DNA from 3 places in the Kluyvera intermedia genome. Region 1 is predicted to be linked to each of the others. Evidence: predicted binding sites of a transcription regulator. Region 1 holds the regulator's gene; each other region holds the start of a gene.
The links. The regulator PurR, encoded in region 1, represses purine synthesis genes. The targets are predictions, from matches to a motif close to CANGCAAACGTTTGCNTG.

Region 1 (5,935 bases):
AAAATGTGTTCATTTTTTAGCTCAAGTTGTATCAATTGATGTTTTTTTTTGCAGTTGCTAACGAAACAACGTTTTAGACCTAAAAACAGTATTAACATTTCGTGTTTTTATAGATTAGAATCGTTGGGTTTTGTAAACCATACCCAGGCAAGGATGTATCGCCTGATTACTCAGAGGGTTGTTCAGTGGCGCAGATAAAAAAATGGTCGTTCACGCTCTGTGCATTGTTGTTTACATCGTTATCTTTCACGCCGTTGGCGCATGCAACCGGGCATGCCAAAACACCCACGGCGCAAAAATCGCTTCCCGTAAAAGGCAGTGAACGTAAGAAAAAAAGCACAGACACCAAATCCACCACCAAGAAAAAAACCACCGCGACTACTACGAAGAAAAAAACCGCAACCGCCGTGGCGAAAAAATCAACATCAACCACCAGCCGCAAAAAATCCGCTACGCGTACCGCAAAAGCCAGCAGAAAAGGCAGCACGCTGAAAACTGCCAACCTCGTCACGACCTGCAAACCCGCGCGTAAAGGCCACAAAAAATCCTGTACCACCAGCCCTGCCGAAAGCCAACCCACTACCATTGCCCAGGCACACAAAGTTCGCGTGCAAAAAGCGCAGAAAACGGCGATGAACAAACTGATGGGTCAGCTAGGTAAGCCTTACCGTTGGGGCGGCAACTCCCCTCGTACCGGTTTCGATTGCAGCGGTCTGGTGTATTACGCCTATAAAGATCTGGTCAATATTCGTATTCCGCGCACCGCCAATGAAATGTACCACTTGCGTGACGCCCGCCCGGTAAACCGTGGCGAGCTGGAAAGCGGCGATCTGGTCTTCTTCCGCACCCAAGGTCGTGGTACAGCTGACCATGTGGGTGTTTACGTCGGCAACGGTAAGTTCATTCAGTCGCCTCGCACCGGTCGTGATATCCAAATCACCTCATTGAGCGAAGATTATTGGGTGCGTCATTATGTCGGCGCTCGCCGCGTGGTAACCCCTAAGACCATTCGTTAATCACTTACCCCGTTTGTTAATAAACGGGGTAAGCTTATCTTTTATCTCACCTTTTAATTTGCTACTCTATCCTCACTCAATACAAGGTTATTGAGTGGATAAACTATAATAAGGAGAGTAGCAATGTCGTTCGAATTACCTGCATTACCGTATGCCAAAGACGCTCTTGTCCCACACATTTCTGTGGAAACGCTTGAGTACCATTATGGTAAACACCACCAGACTTATGTCACTAACCTGAACAACCTGGTTAAAGGCACCCCGTTTGAAGGCAAAACGCTCGAAGAGATCGTGCGCACGTCTGAAGGCGGTGTGTTCAACAACGCGGCTCAGGTCTGGAACCACACTTTCTACTGGAACTGCCTGGCCCCTAACGCTGGCGGCGAACCGACCGGTGCAGTTGCTGACGCCATCAACAAAGCGTTTGGTAGCTTCGCTGAGTTCAAAGCACAGTTTACTGACGCGGCAGTCAAAAACTTCGGTGCGGGCTGGACATGGCTTGTGAAGAAGGCTGACGGCTCGCTGGCCATTGTCTCAACGTCTAACGCGGGTACGCCTCTGACCACTGATGCAACGCCACTGCTGACCGTGGATGTGTGGGAACATGCTTACTACATTGATTACCGCAATGCGCGTCCAAACTATCTGGAGCACTTCTGGGCTCTGGTGAACTGGAAGTTTGTGGCTGAAAATCTGGCCGCATAAGTTGTAAAACCCGACCATATTGAGCCGGGTTTACTCTATTACGCAGAAGAGTCAATCTTCTGCGTTTTTGTTTTTACTGGCTCGCCAGCGCCTCTTCACCTCGGCGACGGCTGCTTACCACCACAACTAACAATGCCAGCCCCGCCACAATTGCGCCCATCACGGGAACAAAAGCGTAGCCCATCCCGCCTGAAATCACGGCACCACCAGCAACCGCACCCAGCGCATTACCAAGATTAAATGCCCCGATATTGACCGATGATGACAGACCTGGCGCTTCATGCGCTACCCGCATCACGCGCATCTGCAACGGTGGCACCACCGCGAAGGTTGCCGCACCCCAGACCACCATGCTCACTGCGGCCCCTAACTGGGTTTGCGCAAGGAACGGAATCGCCAACATAATAACCATCAACAGCAGCAAGAAGCCTTTCAACGTGCCGCTGACGGAGCGGTCAGCAAATTTACCGCCCAGGTAGTTACCGATGGAGAAACCAACGCCAATCAACACCAGCATCAGTGTGATAAAACCTGACGATGCGTGGGTGATGGTGTGCAGTACCGGAGAAATGTAGGTATAGAGCGTGAACATGGCGCCCGCACCTAATACGGTCGTTAACAGCGCAGACAGGACCTGCGGACGGACCAGTACCGACAGCTCGCGCTTAACATCCGGTTTCTCCCCCGCCCCACCTTTTGGAAGAGAAAACCACAGACTGATGATGGCAATCACACCAAGCCCCGCGGTTGCCATAAACGACATACGCCAGCCGATAGTTTCCCCAAGCCATGTTGCCGCAGGCACTCCGCCAATGTTAGCAATGGTCAGCCCCATAAACATGGTTGCAACGGCGCTGGCCTGCTTGTGCTTTGGTACCACGCTCGCCGCCACCACTGAGCCAAGACCAAAGAAAGCGCCATGGTTGAGGCTGGTGATAATGCGCGAGAGCATTAAGGTGGTGTAGTCCGGCGAGATAGCGGACAGTACGTTGCCAAGGGTAAAGATAGCCATCAGGAAAATCAGCGCATTACGACGACCGCGATGTGACAGTAATAGCGTCATCAGCGGCGCGCCAACCATCACGCCAACCGCATAGGCGCTGATCAACATACCGGCGGCGGGAATTGAGACATCAACCCCTTTCGCGATAACCGGCAATAAGCCCATCGGCGAGAATTCGGTCGTACCAATACCAAAGGCCCCAATGGCTAAAGCCAATAAGGGAAAATTAATTTTCATACAAAAGCTCCGCTAAGCCACACGCAATACGCGGCATGACAACATGGGGCAAAAGCATGACATTAATCACAGAAAAACAGAAGTGTACAAAACAGCAAAAGATTATTGCTAATTGGGTAACAATAATACGAGAGGGAGCGGATGCTCCCTCACAGAGGGATTAATGCAATATAGCGGTGAAACTTGCTGCGACGATCAGAGCAAGCGCAATAAAGGTAGTACCGAGTGACAACTTAAGATCGGTGCTCATCAATTTTTCTCCTTTTGATTTCCACAGTAAAACTGCGTTTAATCATTTTTGCACAGTTAATCGTAAAAATCTTCACAGATTTAGCAGGATGTTTGTTTTTGTTCTTCCACTTTGCGCCAGGATAAGTCAAAATTCGACGCTTATTTATAAGCGTACCGGCCATTGACCCCCTCCTGTCGTCCTGTATCGTTTTCCCGGCGAAATGCAATCTGCAAGATTGTACCAGGGTGTGTGAAGGCAAACGTTTTCCTTTCGGTTTTATCAGGGGCAGGCCAGGGTCTGGAGTGAGATGGAATGGCAACAATTAAAGATGTAGCGAAGCGCGCAAACGTTTCCACTACAACCGTATCACATGTAATTAACAAAACCCGTTTTGTCGCTGAAGACACGCGTGAAGCGGTTTGGGCAGCCATTAAAGAGCTGCACTACTCGCCAAGCGCCGTGGCGCGTAGCCTTAAGGTTAACCACACCAAATCGATCGGTTTATTGGCAACCAGTAGCGAGGCGGCGTATTTTGCTGAAATCATCGAAGCCGTTGAGAAAAACTGCTTTGAGAAAGGCTATACCCTAATTCTTGGCAACGCGTGGAATAATCTTGAGAAACAGCGCGCGTATTTGTCGATGATGGCGCAAAAGCGCGTAGATGGCCTGTTGGTCATGTGCTCAGAGTACCCGGAATCTCTGCTCACGATGCTCGAAGAGTATCGCAACATCCCGATGGTGGTGATGGACTGGGGAGAATCCAAAGCTGACTTTACTGACTCCGTGATTGATAACGCCTTTGAGGGCGGTTATATGGCGGGTCGTTATCTGGTGGAACGCGGGCATCGCGATATCGGCGTGATCCCAGGGCCGCTGGAGCGTAACACTGGTGCGGGTCGTCTGGCGGGCTTTATGAAAGCCATGGAAGAGACGATGATAAACGTCCCAACCAACTGGATTGTACAGGGCGATTTTGAGCCTGAGTCTGGCTATCGTGCGATGCAGCAAATCCTGTCCCAGCACCCTCGTCCAACCGCAATCTTCTGCGGTGGCGATGTCATGGCGATGGGCGCACTGTGTGCTGCCGATGAAATGGGTCTGCGGGTTCCGCAGGATATTTCGCTTATCGGTTACGATAACGTGCGCAACTCCCGTTTCTTTACCCCGGCGCTGACGACGATTCATCAGCCAAAAGATTCACTGGGTGAAACGGCCTTCAATATGTTGATGGACCGCATCGTAAGTAAGCGTGAGGTGTCTCAGTCGATTGAGGTGCATCCGCGCCTCATCGAACGCCGCTCCGTGGCCGACGGCCCGTATCGCGACTATCGCCGCTAAGTCCTGATGCGGACGCCTTATTCCGGCGTCCGCAGCCACTCATCGTTTAACGTCTCACTGTCTCCCAGATACTCTAACAACCAGCTTAATGCCGGTGAGGCTTCGCTTTGCTGCCAGGTGAGACAACAGGCTGCATCCGGGAAGGGATTTTCCAGTGTTAATGCGACCCACTCCCCGCTCTCAAGCCACGGTTGCGCCCGATGTCCGGGTACCATTGCCGCGCATAGTCCAGCAGAAATGCAGGTTTCCGACGACGCCCAGTCCGGTACCACCACTCTTTTTTGGTTATCCAGAAGCCAGGTCGTCCGCTTGGGTAGCGAGCGAGAGGTATCCTCAAGCACCAATGAAGGCCAATTGCGCAACACATCATCGCTGAGCGGCCCTTCCATCTTTGCCAGCGGATGCGAACAGGCGACAACGCAGTGCCAATTAAGCTTACCCATGTCGCGAAAGGCAAAACGCCCGCCGATTGGGATGGCCTGGGTCGCGCCAATCGCCAGTTCCACGCGACCATCCGACAACGCATCCCACACGCCGTTGAAAACTTCCTGAAATACGATCAGCTCAACATCGTTAAAGTGGCGATAGAAATCAACAATCATCTGGCGAGTCCGTTCCGGTTTAACGATGTTATCTACCGCAATAGCCAACTGCCCACGCCAGCCGTTGGCAATCTGCTGACACTGTTGGCGGGTGATCTGCATTTTTTTGATAACAGATCGCCCTTCTTTCAAAAACCATGCACCGGCAGGCGTTAGCTCAACGTCCCGGTGCCGCCGTTCAAACAAAGGCACCGCAAGCCATTCCTCTAACTGACGGACGGTATAGCTCACCGCCGAAGGCACACGGTGTAATTCCTGCGCCGCGGCGCTAAAGCTGCCGTTGCGCGCAACGGCATCAACCACTTCTAAGGAATATTCAGACCACATTTTTTGCCTTCAAATATTTTGAATCCATGACTCAAATATTAGCGTTTCACAACCACCATTGCACTCTCTACACTCTGCGCAATTGTTTATTCATGAGAAAAAGGTCGATTTATGCAACCGGGGAAAGGATTTTTAGTCTGGCTAGCAGGACTGAGCGTGCTGGGTTTTCTGGCGACAGATATGTATTTACCTGCCTTTGCGGTTATTCAGGAAGATCTGCAAACACCAGCATCCGCAGTGAGTGCCAGCCTGAGTTTGTTCCTCGCCGGTTTTGCCCTCGCGCAGCTTTTGTGGGGGCCGCTGTCAGACCGCTACGGCCGTAAACCGATTCTGCTGACCGGGTTAACCATTTTTGCGCTGGGCTGCATAGGCATGTTGTGGGTGCGTGATGGTACCACACTGCTGGTACTGCGCTTTGTACAGGCCGTAGGCGTTTGTGCGGCGGCCGTAACCTGGCAGGCGATGGTGACTGACT
Region 2 (5,935 bases), 2.2 Mb from region 1:
GATGATGCTGGAGTTCCCGGACGATCCGGCGTGTGATTACCTCGACCGCCAGTATATGCTCGGCGATTCTCTGGCCGTTGCGCCAGTGTTCACCGAAGCGGGCGATGTGCAGTTCTATCTGCCGGAAGGCCGCTGGACGCACCTGTGGCACAACGACGAAGTGCAGGGCAGCCGCTGGCATAAACAGCAGCATGATTTTATGAGCCTGCCGGTTTACGTGCGCGACAACACTCTGCTTGCGATGGGTAACAATAACCAGAAGCCGAACTACGCATGGCATGAAGGCACGGAGTTCCAGTTGTTCCATCTGGAAGACAGGTGTGAAGCGGTGTGTGAAGTGCCAGCGGCGGACGGCTCGGTTATCTATACGCTGAAGGCGGAACGTCAGGGCAATACTGTTACCGTGAAAGGTCATGGTCAGGCGAGCGGCTGGACGCTGTGCCTGCGCAACGTTCAGCAGATTGCTGGCGTACAGGGCGGTACTCAGGCGGGTAGCGAGCTGGGCGTGGTGGTGACGGCGCAGGGTAATGACTTGGTGATTACACTGTAAGTTTGAGCTTGCCCCCTCACCCTAACCCTCTCCCCATTGGGGAGAGGGGACTGTTTTGTGCCGGTTTGCTCCCTCTCACTTCGGGAGAGGGGACCAGTTTGGTTTGCTCCCTCTCCCTTTGGGAGAGGGCCGGGGTGAGGGAATATTGGCTCGTTCAATCCAGTAGCCCGGGCCGGGTACGTCAGCACCGACCCCGGGGTTGCTCAGGGAAAAATCCCGGCGGCGCTCCGCTTGGCGGGCTACTTTATTTCACCACCCTGCATTTGCTGCGTTACTTCCTGTTTCCCCATATTCACCGCATGAAGCTGCCCATTCACCGTCGGCTTAAGCGGTGCATCGGCCTGAACGCTTGCGCTGGCGGTGAGCTGAATATTCCCATCCCCGCCAATAGCGAGCTGCGGCCAGCCCCATTGTTGCAGGATATTCAACGGCACGCCGCGTCCGTTTAACGTCACGCTGGTGTGTCGCTGCGGTTGCTGCGATACCGTGGCGGTGGCTTCCAGAATCCCTTTTTCGGTAAAGGCACTCAGCTCGGTCACGTTGACGTTCGAGGCATCGGCATTCAGCGCCATCGACGGCCGTCGAATGTCCACGCGATTAAAGGTCGCCGCAGCGCCGTTCAGCGTCGCACTGCCGCCCCAGACGCCCCACTGACGGTTTTTCACCACCTGGAGGTTTGCGCCATAGCCGTCCAGCGCCGTGACCTGCCAGGGGAATTCAGGGTCAATATCAATCACCAGATTACGACTCGCCCCGAATTTTTTCAGGGTGATGCTTTGCAGCCATTCAGGCAGCGGCGTCATCCACAGCGTTTTCCAGTTCTCCGGCAGCGTATATTCCAACCCGGCGATGACTGCATCGTCCAGCACCAGTGCGTTACCGGAACGCAGCCAGTTACCGGAACTGCGTACCATGCCACCTTCCCAGCGTGAGGTGAACTGGCGCAGCGCAATCCCCTGCGGCGAGAGTTCGGCATTGAGGATGGGGTCAAGCAGATGCAGCGAGCCGTAGATAAACTCGCTGGCATTCAGCGAGATCTTGCCATCGGTGCTCTGCCATCCGCCGTTGCTGAGCGTCAGGTTGCGCAAGTTGAGGTCCAGATCGGCTATCGCCCAGTCTGGGCCTTGCAGGCTGGCATCGGTCACGTCCAGGCGGCCAATTTGCAGAGAGGGCACGGTGGTCAGTGGTGCCATGAAATTGAGCAACGATTTGTCGCTTTGTAGACGGATGTCGTTGAGGCGCAGATTGTCCACCACCCAGCTACCGTCGGCGTTACGCCGAGCGTTGCCGGTCAGCGAACCGCGTGCCATATCAGCCCCGACGGTGGTTAACGTCACTTCGCTGCCGTTAATATCACCTTCAATTAACGCGTTGGTGGCTGGAACGCCGTTCAGCGAGAGCGAGCCTGCGCTCATCTGAATATGCGCTTTTTTCCCCAGCACATTCCCTGCTTCTGGCGACCATGGCGCTACGCCGCCGAAGACGCGTTGAGCACTGAGCTCCCAGCCGGTTTCCGGGCTGTTGAGCGCCATATTTCTCAGTTGTAAACGGTCGGCGGCAAATGGCAATGGCGCGTTGGACGGCGAGAGGTTCAGCGTCCCGTCCTGCAACAAGATGGTATCCACATGCAGTGGGTCGGTTATCTGGCGCGAGCTAAGGCCAATATCGACATCTTTGGCAACCAGCGTCGCGGGCTTGCCATCACGGCCAAACGTGACGTTTTTCAGCAGGATATGCGACGGGGAAGAGAAGCGATGATCCATCGCATCAAAGGTGACCTGATAGGCGGTGTTATCGCTTAGCCAATGGCTAATCTGACGTGCGCCCCAGCGTGTTTGCAGCAGAAAGTAAAAGGCCAGCATCACCAGCAGCAGGGCGATCAGTAGCCAGATAAGCAGCTTTCCAAGAAATTTCATGATCTTCCATCCTGAGCAGGGCACATAAACCTGTTATGCATGATTTATGCGCAATGCTCAAGGCGGGAATCGTATTATTCGATGTCAGCGGCAGTGGGCAAAGCCACTGCCGCATCGGGCTTACTCTTTCTCTGGCGGGAAGACCAGGTTCAGAATAATCGCCGTGATCCCACCGGCAGCGATGCCGGAAGAGAGCAAGTTTTTCAGCCAGTCCGGGGCGAACTGGAGGATTTGCGGCTGCTGAGAAACGCCAAGGCCGACGGCCAGCGACAGTGCAATAATCAGGATTGCGCGGCGGTTCAGCGGTTCGCGAGAGACAATACGCACGCCGGATGCGGCGATGGTGCCGAACATCACAAGCGTTGCACCGCCGAGAACCGGTTCCGGAATATGCTGGACGAAGCCGCTGACCGCCGGGAACAGGCCGAGAACGATCAGCATTAGCGCAACCACAAAGCCCACGTAGCGGCTGGCGACGCCGGTCAACTGGATAACGCCGTTATTCTGCCCGAAGCAGGAATTTGGGAAGGTGTTGAACACGGCGGAAACACAGGAGTTAAGGCCGTTTGCCAGCACGCCGCCCTTTAGGCGCTTCATGTAAAGCGGGCCAGAGACCGGTTGTTCAGACACGTCGGAGGTGGCGGTGATATCGCCAATGGTTTCCAGCGAGGTGATCATAAACACCAGCATCAACGGCAGCAGCAGGTTCCAGTCGATGCCTAAACCGTAGTAGAGCGGCGTTGGAACCATAATCAGAGCGCTGTTGGTGGGTGCGGTATTTTGCGGCAGCATATCGAGTGCCCAGGCCACCAGGTAGCCTGCCGCCATGGCGATGACCAGTGAAGCGATGCGCAGGTAAGGGTTGCGCTGACGGTTAAGCAGAATAATGATGGCGAGTACCACGCCCGCCAGCAGCAGGTTTTTCGGCGCGCCAAAGGTGTTGTTCGCCATCGCGGCATAGCCGCCGCCGATGGACGTCAGACCAACCTGAATCAGTGACAGACCAATAATCATCACCACCACGCCGGAGACCAGCGGAGTGATCACGCGGCGAGCCAGATGCAACACGCGGGATAGGGCCATCTCAGTGAAGCTTGCCAACATCAATGTGCCGAACAGCGCTGCCATCATCGTTGGTACATCGGCACCGCCGGTTTTCAGCGCCGTTCCGCCCATAATCAGCGGGGCGACAAAGTTGAAGCTGGTGCCCTGAATCGACAGCAGGCCAGAGCCAACCGGGCCCCAGGCTTTAATCTGAATGATAGATGCCACACCGGAGGCGAATAACGACATGCTGATAATGTGCTGGGTGTCTTCGGCGGGAAGCCCCAGTGCCTGACAAATCAGCAGCGCGGGGGTGATCACCGCGACAAACATTGCCAGCAGGTGCTGAAGTGCGGCGAACAGGGTTTGCGGAAGCGGCGGGCGATCTTCCAGACGGTAAATTAATTCGCTGTTGTGCTTCGGCGCAACCGGTTGCGCTTCGACGTGTTCGAGGGTGTTAGCGGACATCTTTTCAGGCCATCTCGTGTCGGAAAAGTGGCGATTTTAGCGGACTGGCTGGTAAAAGCAATCGGTTGCTTTGAAGTCGGGGAAAATATTGCGGCAAATACCCGGATAAAAGATACGTATTTGGTGGCAGGGGTTAACGAAATTGATGAGTAATAGTACCTTTTTCTATCACTTTTTCCCTTTTCTTGCTTACACTTTGGGCCGACGCCTCATGATGAGGCTCTCACGACATCGGAAATTTGTCGCGTATGAATGGATCATGCGTTTAGTAAGGAGCTGCACTTATGTTTCATCTCGATACCTTATCGACGCTCGTGGCCGCAACGCTGGTGTTGCTGCTCGGACGACAGTTGGTCCAGAACGTCCCCTTCCTGAAGAAATACACTATCCCCGAACCCGTTGCGGGCGGCCTGCTGGTGGCGCTGGCGTTGCTGGTGCTAAAGAAAAGCATGGGTTGGGAAATTGACTTTGATATGGGGTTGAAAGACCCGCTGATGCTGGCGTTCTTTGCCACCATTGGGCTTAATGCCAACATTGCCAGCCTGCGTTCAGGCGGGAAAGTGGTGGGCATGTTCCTGATTGTCGTTGTCGGCCTGCTGTTACTGCAAAACGCATTGGGCATCGGCATGGCAAAGCTGCTCGGTCTTGACCCTATTATGGGCCTGTTGGCGGGCTCAATTACGCTGTCGGGTGGTCACGGTACCGGTGCTGCGTGGAGCAAACTGTTTATCGAGCGCTACGGTTTTACCAATGCCACCGAAGTGGCGATGGCGTGCGCAACCTTCGGTCTGGTGCTGGGCGGGTTGATTGGCGGCCCGGTGGCGCGCTATCTGGTGAAGCATTCATCGTCACCAAACGGTACGCCGGATGACCAGGAAGTGCCGACCGCATTTGAGAAGCCGGATGTTGGGCGTGTCATCACCTCGTTAGTGCTGATTGAAACAATCGCGCTTATCGCTATCTGCCTGACGGTCGGTAAGGTGATTGCGCAACTGTTGATAGGGACGGCGCTGGAGTTGCCAACGTTTGTCTGCGTACTGTTTGTTGGGGTAATCCTCAGTAATGGTCTGGCGCTGGTGGGCTTTTACCGCGTCTTTGAGCGCGCGGTGTCGGTTCTGGGCAACGTGAGTTTGTCATTATTCCTGGCCATGGCGCTGATGAGCCTGAAGCTATGGGAATTGGCGGATCTGGCATTGCCGATGCTGGCAATCCTCGCGGTGCAGACCGTGGCCATGGCACTGTACGCCATTTTTGTGACCTATCGTTTGATGGGCAAAAACTACGATGCAGCGGTACTGGCAGCGGGTCACTGCGGTTTTGGTCTTGGCGCTACGCCAACAGCGATTGCCAACATGCAGGCGATTACCGAACGTTTCGGCCCCTCGCATACCGCGTTTCTGGTGGTGCCGATGGTGGGGGCGTTCTTTATTGATATCGTCAATGCGCTGGTGATTAAGCTGTATTTAATGTTGCCGATGTTTGGTTGAAATAAAAATGCCGGAGATAATCTCCGGCATTTTTTTTGCCTGATGGCGCTACGCTTATCCGGCCTACGGTTAGGTATCGTTTGTAGGCCGGATAAGACGCGTTAGCGTCGCCATCCGGCATCCCTTTCGGCGCTTACTCGTCGTGATCTTCCCACGCTAATGCGCGTTTCACCGCTTTCTTCCAGCCGCTGTAGCGGAAGTTACGTTCGGTGGTTTCAATCCCCGGGCGGAACTCGCGCTCAATGACCGCTTTCTCCTGCAACTCATCCAGATTCTGCCAGAAGCCGACCGCCAGACCGGCCAGATAGGCCGCACCCAGCGCTGTCACTTCACGCACTTCTGGACGCTCAACGCGCGTACCCAGAATGTCGGACTGGAACTGCATCAGGAAGTTGTTGGCTACCGCACCGCCGTCCACGCGCAGGGCGTGCAGACGAATACCGGAGTCAGCCTGCATTGCTTCCAGCACG
Region 3 (5,935 bases), 1.7 Mb from region 1:
TGAGCCGGAAGCCTTGCTGGTGTTGATTAAAAGCAATGACACCCACAACCATAGCGTTCTCTTTAACCGTGTTCGCGATCTGACCGCTGAAATCTGGTTCGGCCGTCGTCTGGGCCAGGATGCTGCGCCAGAAAAACTGGGCGTTGATCGTGCGTTGGCATTTAGCGAAATCAATCAACAGCTGTACCAACTGCTGAACGGCCTGGACGTCATTTATCATGCGCAGGGTGAATACGCGTGGGCCGATGAAATTGTTTTCACCGCGCTGGATAAATTGCGTAAAGGTTCGCGTCAGAACCTGACCGCGCCAGATTCGATAATCGATTGGCGTCCGATGGTGCATGAAATGCGCCTGTTCAAAGACAGCGGAGAGATTGAAATTCTGCGCCGAGCGGGTGAAATTAGCGCGCTGGCTCATACCCGCGCGATGGAAAAATGCCGCCCAGGTATGTTCGAATATCAGCTGGAAGGAGAGATTCTGCATGAATTTACCCGCCACGGCGCCCGCTATCCGTCCTACAACACCATTGTGGGCGGCGGCGAAAACGGCTGCATTCTGCACTACACCGAAAACGAATCTGAACTGCGTGATGGCGATCTGGTACTGATCGACGCGGGCTGTGAATATCAAGGTTACGCCGGTGATATCACCCGTACCTTCCCGGTTAACGGCAAATTTACCCCAGCTCAGCGCGCTATCTATGACATCGTGCTCGCGTCGTTGCACAAATCACTGGAGCTGTATCGTCCCGGCACCTCGATTCAGGATGTGACCACGGAAGTCGTGCGTATCATGATTACCGGTCTGCACGGCTTGGGGATTCTCAAGGGGGATATTGATCAGTTGATTGCTGACAATGCCCACCGTCCATTCTTTATGCATGGCCTAAGCCACTGGCTGGGGCTGGATGTCCATGACGTTGGCACCTACGGTGTGGAACGCTCTCGCGTACTCGAACCTGGCATGGTACTGACCGTTGAACCTGGCTTGTATATCGCGCCGGATGCGGATGTTCCGGCAGAATATCGCGGCATCGGCATTCGTATTGAAGACGATATCCTGATTACCGAAGACGGCAATGAAAACCTCACTGCCAGCGTTGTCAAAAATGCCGACGATATTGAAGCCTTGATGGCAGCGGCACGTCAGCTATGAGCCTGATTATTGTCGGCGGTGGGATGACCGGCGCGACGCTTGCGCTAGCAGTGTCGCAGCTGACGGCGGGGCGTCTGCCGGTGCATGTGATTGAGGCGGCGGATATTGATGCCGCCCAGCACCCGGGCTTTGATGCGCGGGCGATTGCGCTGGCTGCGGGCACCTGTCAGCAACTGGCAAAAATTGACCTTTGGCAAGCCATTGCTGACTGCGCAACCGCCATCACCACTGTTCATGTAAGCGATCGCGGACACGCCGGCTTTGTCACCCTGGATGCAGCCGACTACCGTCTGGCCGCATTAGGCAATGTGGTGGAGTTGCATGATGTCGGTCAACGGCTGTTCGGTCTGCTGCGTAAGGCGCGCGGCGTCACGCTGCATTGTCCATCTCGGGTCACGCAGGTGGAGCGGCAAACCGACGGGGTGAGCGTCACGCTGGATGATGGTACGACGCTGCACGGTAAACTGCTGGTGGCTGCTGACGGTTCGCGCTCAACGCTGGGTGAGCAGTGTGGTATTCACTGGCAGCAAGAGCCGTATAATCAGGTGGCGGTGATTGCTAACGTCATCACCGCGATGCCTCATCAGGGACGTGCGTTTGAGCGCTTCACCGAATACGGGCCACTGGCGATGTTGCCGATGTCGCATAATCGCTGCTCGTTGGTGTGGTGCCATCCGCTGGAGCGTCATGACGAAGTATTAAGCTGGTCAGATGCCCGTTTTTGCCACGAACTCCAGCAGGCGTTTGGCTGGCGATTAGGTCGTATCACCCAGGCCGGTGCCCGCAATGCCTATCCGTTGTCGTTGACGACCGCTACGCGTACCGTGTCACACCGGCTGGCGCTGGTGGGCAACGCAGCGCAGACGCTGCATCCGATCGCCGGGCAAGGATTCAACTTAGGTCTGCGCGACGTCATGACGCTCGCAGAAATGCTGGCGCAGGCGCATGCCGACAATCACGATATCGGCGACTACCCGCTGTTATGCCACTATCAACGCCAGCGGGCAGAGGATAAATCCGCCACGATTGGCGTTACGGATGGCCTGGTGCATCTATTTGCTAACCGCTGGGCGCCGCTGGTTGCCGGACGTAATGCGGGGCTGATGGCAATGGAATTATTTACCCCTGCACGCGATGTGCTGGCCCAGCGGACGCTGGGCTGGGTCGCTCGTTAAGAGCTTTAAGGAGTTAATGTGCAAAGTGTTGATGTTGCCATCGTAGGCGGTGGAATGGTCGGGCTGGCGGTAGCCTGCGGTTTACAGGGCAGCGGTTTACGGGTTGCGGTACTGGAACAATCGCAGCCGCAGCAACTTGCCGCCGATGCGTCGCCTGCGCTGCGAGTATCCGCCATTAATGCGGGTAGCGAAAAGCTGCTGTCAAAGCTGGATGTCTGGTCGGCAATTATCGCTCAGCGTGCCAGCTGTTACCACGGCATGGAAGTGTGGGATAAAGACAGCTTTGGTCGCATCGCGTTTGACGATCGCAGTATGGGTTACAGCCATCTTGGTCATATCGTCGAGAATGCGGTTATTCATCAGGCGCTATGGCAAAAGGCCGAGCGTTGCGCCGACGTTACATTAATGGCACCGGCAGAATTACAGCAGGTCGTGTGGGGAGAGAACGAAGCCTTTCTGACCCTGAAGGATGGCAACATGCTAACGGCTCGGCTGGTGGTCGGCGCCGACGGTGCGAACTCCTGGCTGCGTAACAAAGCCGATATTCCGTTGACCTTCTGGGATTACCGCCATCATGCGCTGGTTGCAACCGTGCGCACAGATGAGCCGCATGAAGCCGTTGCGCGCCAGTGTTTCCACGGCGAAGGTATTTTGGCCTTCCTGCCGCTGTCCGATCCTCATTTATGCTCTATTGTCTGGTCGCTGTCTCCACAGGAAGCCGAGCGGATGCAACAGGCCGATGAGGTCGAGTTTAATCAAGCGCTGAATATTGCCTTTGATAACCGCCTGGGGCTTTGCAAGGTGGAGAGTGAGCGGCAGATCTACCCGCTCACCGGGCGCTATGCTCGCCAGTTTGCTGCGCATCGTCTGGCGCTAGTGGGCGACGCGGCGCACACCATCCACCCGCTTGCCGGGCAGGGCGTGAATCTGGGCTTTATGGATGCTGCGGAACTGATCAATGAGTTAAAGCGCCTGCATGCGCAGGGCAAAGACATTGGTCAACATTTCTATCTTCGTCGTTATGAGCGTAGCCGCAAGCACAGCGCGGCGGTCATGCTGGCCGGAATGCAGGGCTTCCGCGAGCTGTTCGCGGGTGAAAACCCGGCGAAGAAGCTGTTCCGTGATATTGGCCTGAAACTGGCCGATACGTTACCTGGCGTGAAACCTCAGTTGATCCGTCAGGCGATGGGCCTGAATGACCTGCCTGAGTGGCTTCGTTAAGTCGCTCACACTTTTACTCCCGGTGATTCCACCGGGAGTCGCCCCCTCATTTGAAAAAATCTAATTTCACGCCTTTTTTCGCATTAGATTTCTTAATCCATCCATTTATTTGTTACGGAAAACGCGCCTTATTTTCCGCATGAAATATTATCTTGTGCTAAATATCTCGCCAATGTTGTTAATAATATGTGGCGTATTTCGCTTTTTTGCAGTTGATAGTTCTGTATGATTTTTCGCAGCTTTGGGTCATAAGCTAATGTGATGCCCCTTTTTTCTTGATGGTTAACGACGGTGTTCAGTGGTAACTTCAGGGAAAAGATAACGTTTGCGTCGGTGCCTCACTGAGGTGTCGGCGTTGGGTTTTGTGGTGCGATTTACAAAACGAGGACATGATGGCTCAACAAACGCCTTTGTATGATCAGCACGTGTTGTGTGGCGCGCGCATGGTAGATTTCCACGGCTGGATGATGCCGCTGCATTATGGTTCGCAGATTGATGAGCACCACGCGGTGCGTACCGACGCCGGGATGTTCGATGTGTCGCATATGACCATCGTTGACCTCCACGGTCCGCGGACCAGAGAATTCCTGCTCTACCTGCTGGCGAACGACGTTGCTAAGCTGACCAAACCGGGTAAAGCGCTTTATAGCGGCATGCTAAATGCCTCGGGTGGCGTGATTGACGACCTGATAGTCTATTACCTCACCGAAGATTATTTCCGCCTCGTTGTTAACTCTGCCACCCGCGAAAAAGACCTCTCCTGGATTACCCAACACGCCGAACCTTATGCCATCGACATCACCGTCCGTGATGATCTGTCGCTTATCGCAGTACAGGGACCGAACGCGCAGGCGAAAGCCAACAGTCTGTTTACCGATGAGCAGCGTCAGGCCGTTGACGGCATGAAACCCTTCTTTGGCGTGCAGGCGGGTGACTTCTTTGTCGCAACCACCGGTTACACCGGTGAGGCGGGCTATGAAATTGCGCTGCCGAAAGAGCAGGCCGCTGATTTCTGGCAGAAGCTGGTACAGGCTGGAGTGAAGCCTTGTGGCCTGGGCGCACGCGATACGCTGCGTCTGGAAGCGGGCATGAATCTGTACGGTCAGGAAATGGACGAAGGTGTCTCTCCGCTGGCCGCCAATATGGGCTGGACTGTCGCCTGGGAACCGGCTGACCGTGATTTTATTGGTCGTGACGTGCTGGAGCAGGAGCGCGAGAAAGGGACTGAGCAACTGGTTGGCCTGGTGATGACTGAAAAAGGCGTCCTGCGCGGCGAACTGCCGGTACGCTTTACCGATGCCAATGGCAACGCCTGTGAAGGGGTGATCACCAGCGGTACCTTCTCCCCAACCTTAGGCCACAGCATTGCGCTGGCCCGCGTCCCGGCAGGGATTGGCGAAACGGCGATTGTGCAAATCCGTAACCGCGAAATGCCGGTGAAAGTGACCAAACCTATTTTTGTACGTAACGGCAAAGCCGTCGCGTAACCGATTCTTATTCTGGAGATTTTTTGATGAGCAACGTACCAGCAGAACTGAAATACAGCAAAGAACACGAATGGCTGCGTAAAGAAGCTGACGGCAGCTACACCGTAGGTATCACCGAGCACGCGCAGGAATTACTCGGTGACATGGTCTTTGTTGACCTGCCTGAAGTGGGCGCAACTGTCAGCGCGGGTGATGACTGTGCGGTAGCGGAATCTGTCAAAGCGGCCTCCGATATTTACGCGCCAATCAGCGGTGAAATTGTCGCCGTCAACGAAGAACTGGGTGACTCACCGGAGTTGGTGAACAGCGAACCGTATGAAGGTGGCTGGATCTTCAAAATCAAAGCCAGCGACGAATCTCAGGTTGCGGCACTGCTCGATGCAACTGCCTATGAAGCCTTACTCGAAAACGAGTAACGGTTTTCTCCCTCTCTCTTTGGGAGAGGGCCGGGGTGAGGGGATCTTTTCGCCTTCACCTCAAACCTCTCCCAAAGGAAGAGGAAATCTTAAAATCACCGCACGTTTCAGGAACCATCGCTCATGACACAGACTTTAAGCCAGCTTGAAAACCGTGGCGCGTTTATTGAACGTCACATCGGGCCGGATGCCCAACAGCAGCAAGAGATGCTCAAAACCGTCGGCGCGGATTCATTAAACGCACTGATTGGGCAGATCGTGCCGAAAGATATCCAGCTCGCTACGCCGCCGCAGGTAGGCGACGCCACCACAGAATTCGCCGCGCTGGCGGAGCTGAAGGCGATTGCCGGTCGCAACAAGCGCTTTAAGTCATATATTGGCATGGGCTACACCCCGGTGCAGCTGCCGCCGGTTATCCAGCGTAATATGCTGGAAAACCCAGGTTGGTACACGGCGTACACCCCGTACCAGCCGGAAGTC

Region 2: the regulator PurR is predicted to act here: its motif matches at 4,033-4,050, upstream of U0026_RS00485 (nucleobase:cation symporter-2 family protein).
Region 3: the regulator PurR is predicted to act here: its motif matches at 3,867-3,884, upstream of gcvT (glycine cleavage system aminomethyltransferase GcvT).

What each region holds. Positions count from the first base shown of each region.
Region 1 covers NZ_CP139986.1:2,595,227-2,601,161, forward strand. The annotation lists gene U0026_RS12540 (C40 family peptidase) at 186-1,016, shown strand; gene sodB (superoxide dismutase [Fe]) at 1,140-1,721, shown strand; gene U0026_RS12550 (MFS transporter) at 1,795-2,961, opposite strand; gene cydH (cytochrome bd-I oxidase subunit CydH) at 3,122-3,211, opposite strand; gene U0026_RS12555 (hypothetical protein) at 3,195-3,374, opposite strand; gene purR (HTH-type transcriptional repressor PurR) at 3,506-4,531, shown strand; gene punR (DNA-binding transcriptional activator PunR) at 4,549-5,460, opposite strand; gene punC (purine nucleoside transporter PunC) at 5,572-5,935, shown strand, end outside.
Region 2 covers NZ_CP139986.1:98,568-104,502, forward strand. The annotation lists gene yicI (alpha-xylosidase) at 1-550, shown strand, start outside; gene U0026_RS00480 (AsmA family protein) at 790-2,466, opposite strand; gene U0026_RS00485 (nucleobase:cation symporter-2 family protein) at 2,587-3,978, opposite strand; gene gltS (sodium/glutamate symporter) at 4,263-5,465, shown strand; gene glpK (glycerol kinase GlpK) at 5,599-5,935, opposite strand, start outside.
Region 3 covers NZ_CP139986.1:882,000-887,934, forward strand. The annotation lists gene pepP (Xaa-Pro aminopeptidase) at 1-1,156, shown strand, start outside; gene ubiH (2-octaprenyl-6-methoxyphenyl hydroxylase) at 1,153-2,331, shown strand; gene ubiI (FAD-dependent 2-octaprenylphenol hydroxylase) at 2,350-3,552, shown strand; gene gcvT (glycine cleavage system aminomethyltransferase GcvT) at 3,945-5,039, shown strand; gene gcvH (glycine cleavage system protein GcvH) at 5,066-5,455, shown strand; gene gcvP (aminomethyl-transferring glycine dehydrogenase) at 5,579-5,935, shown strand, end outside.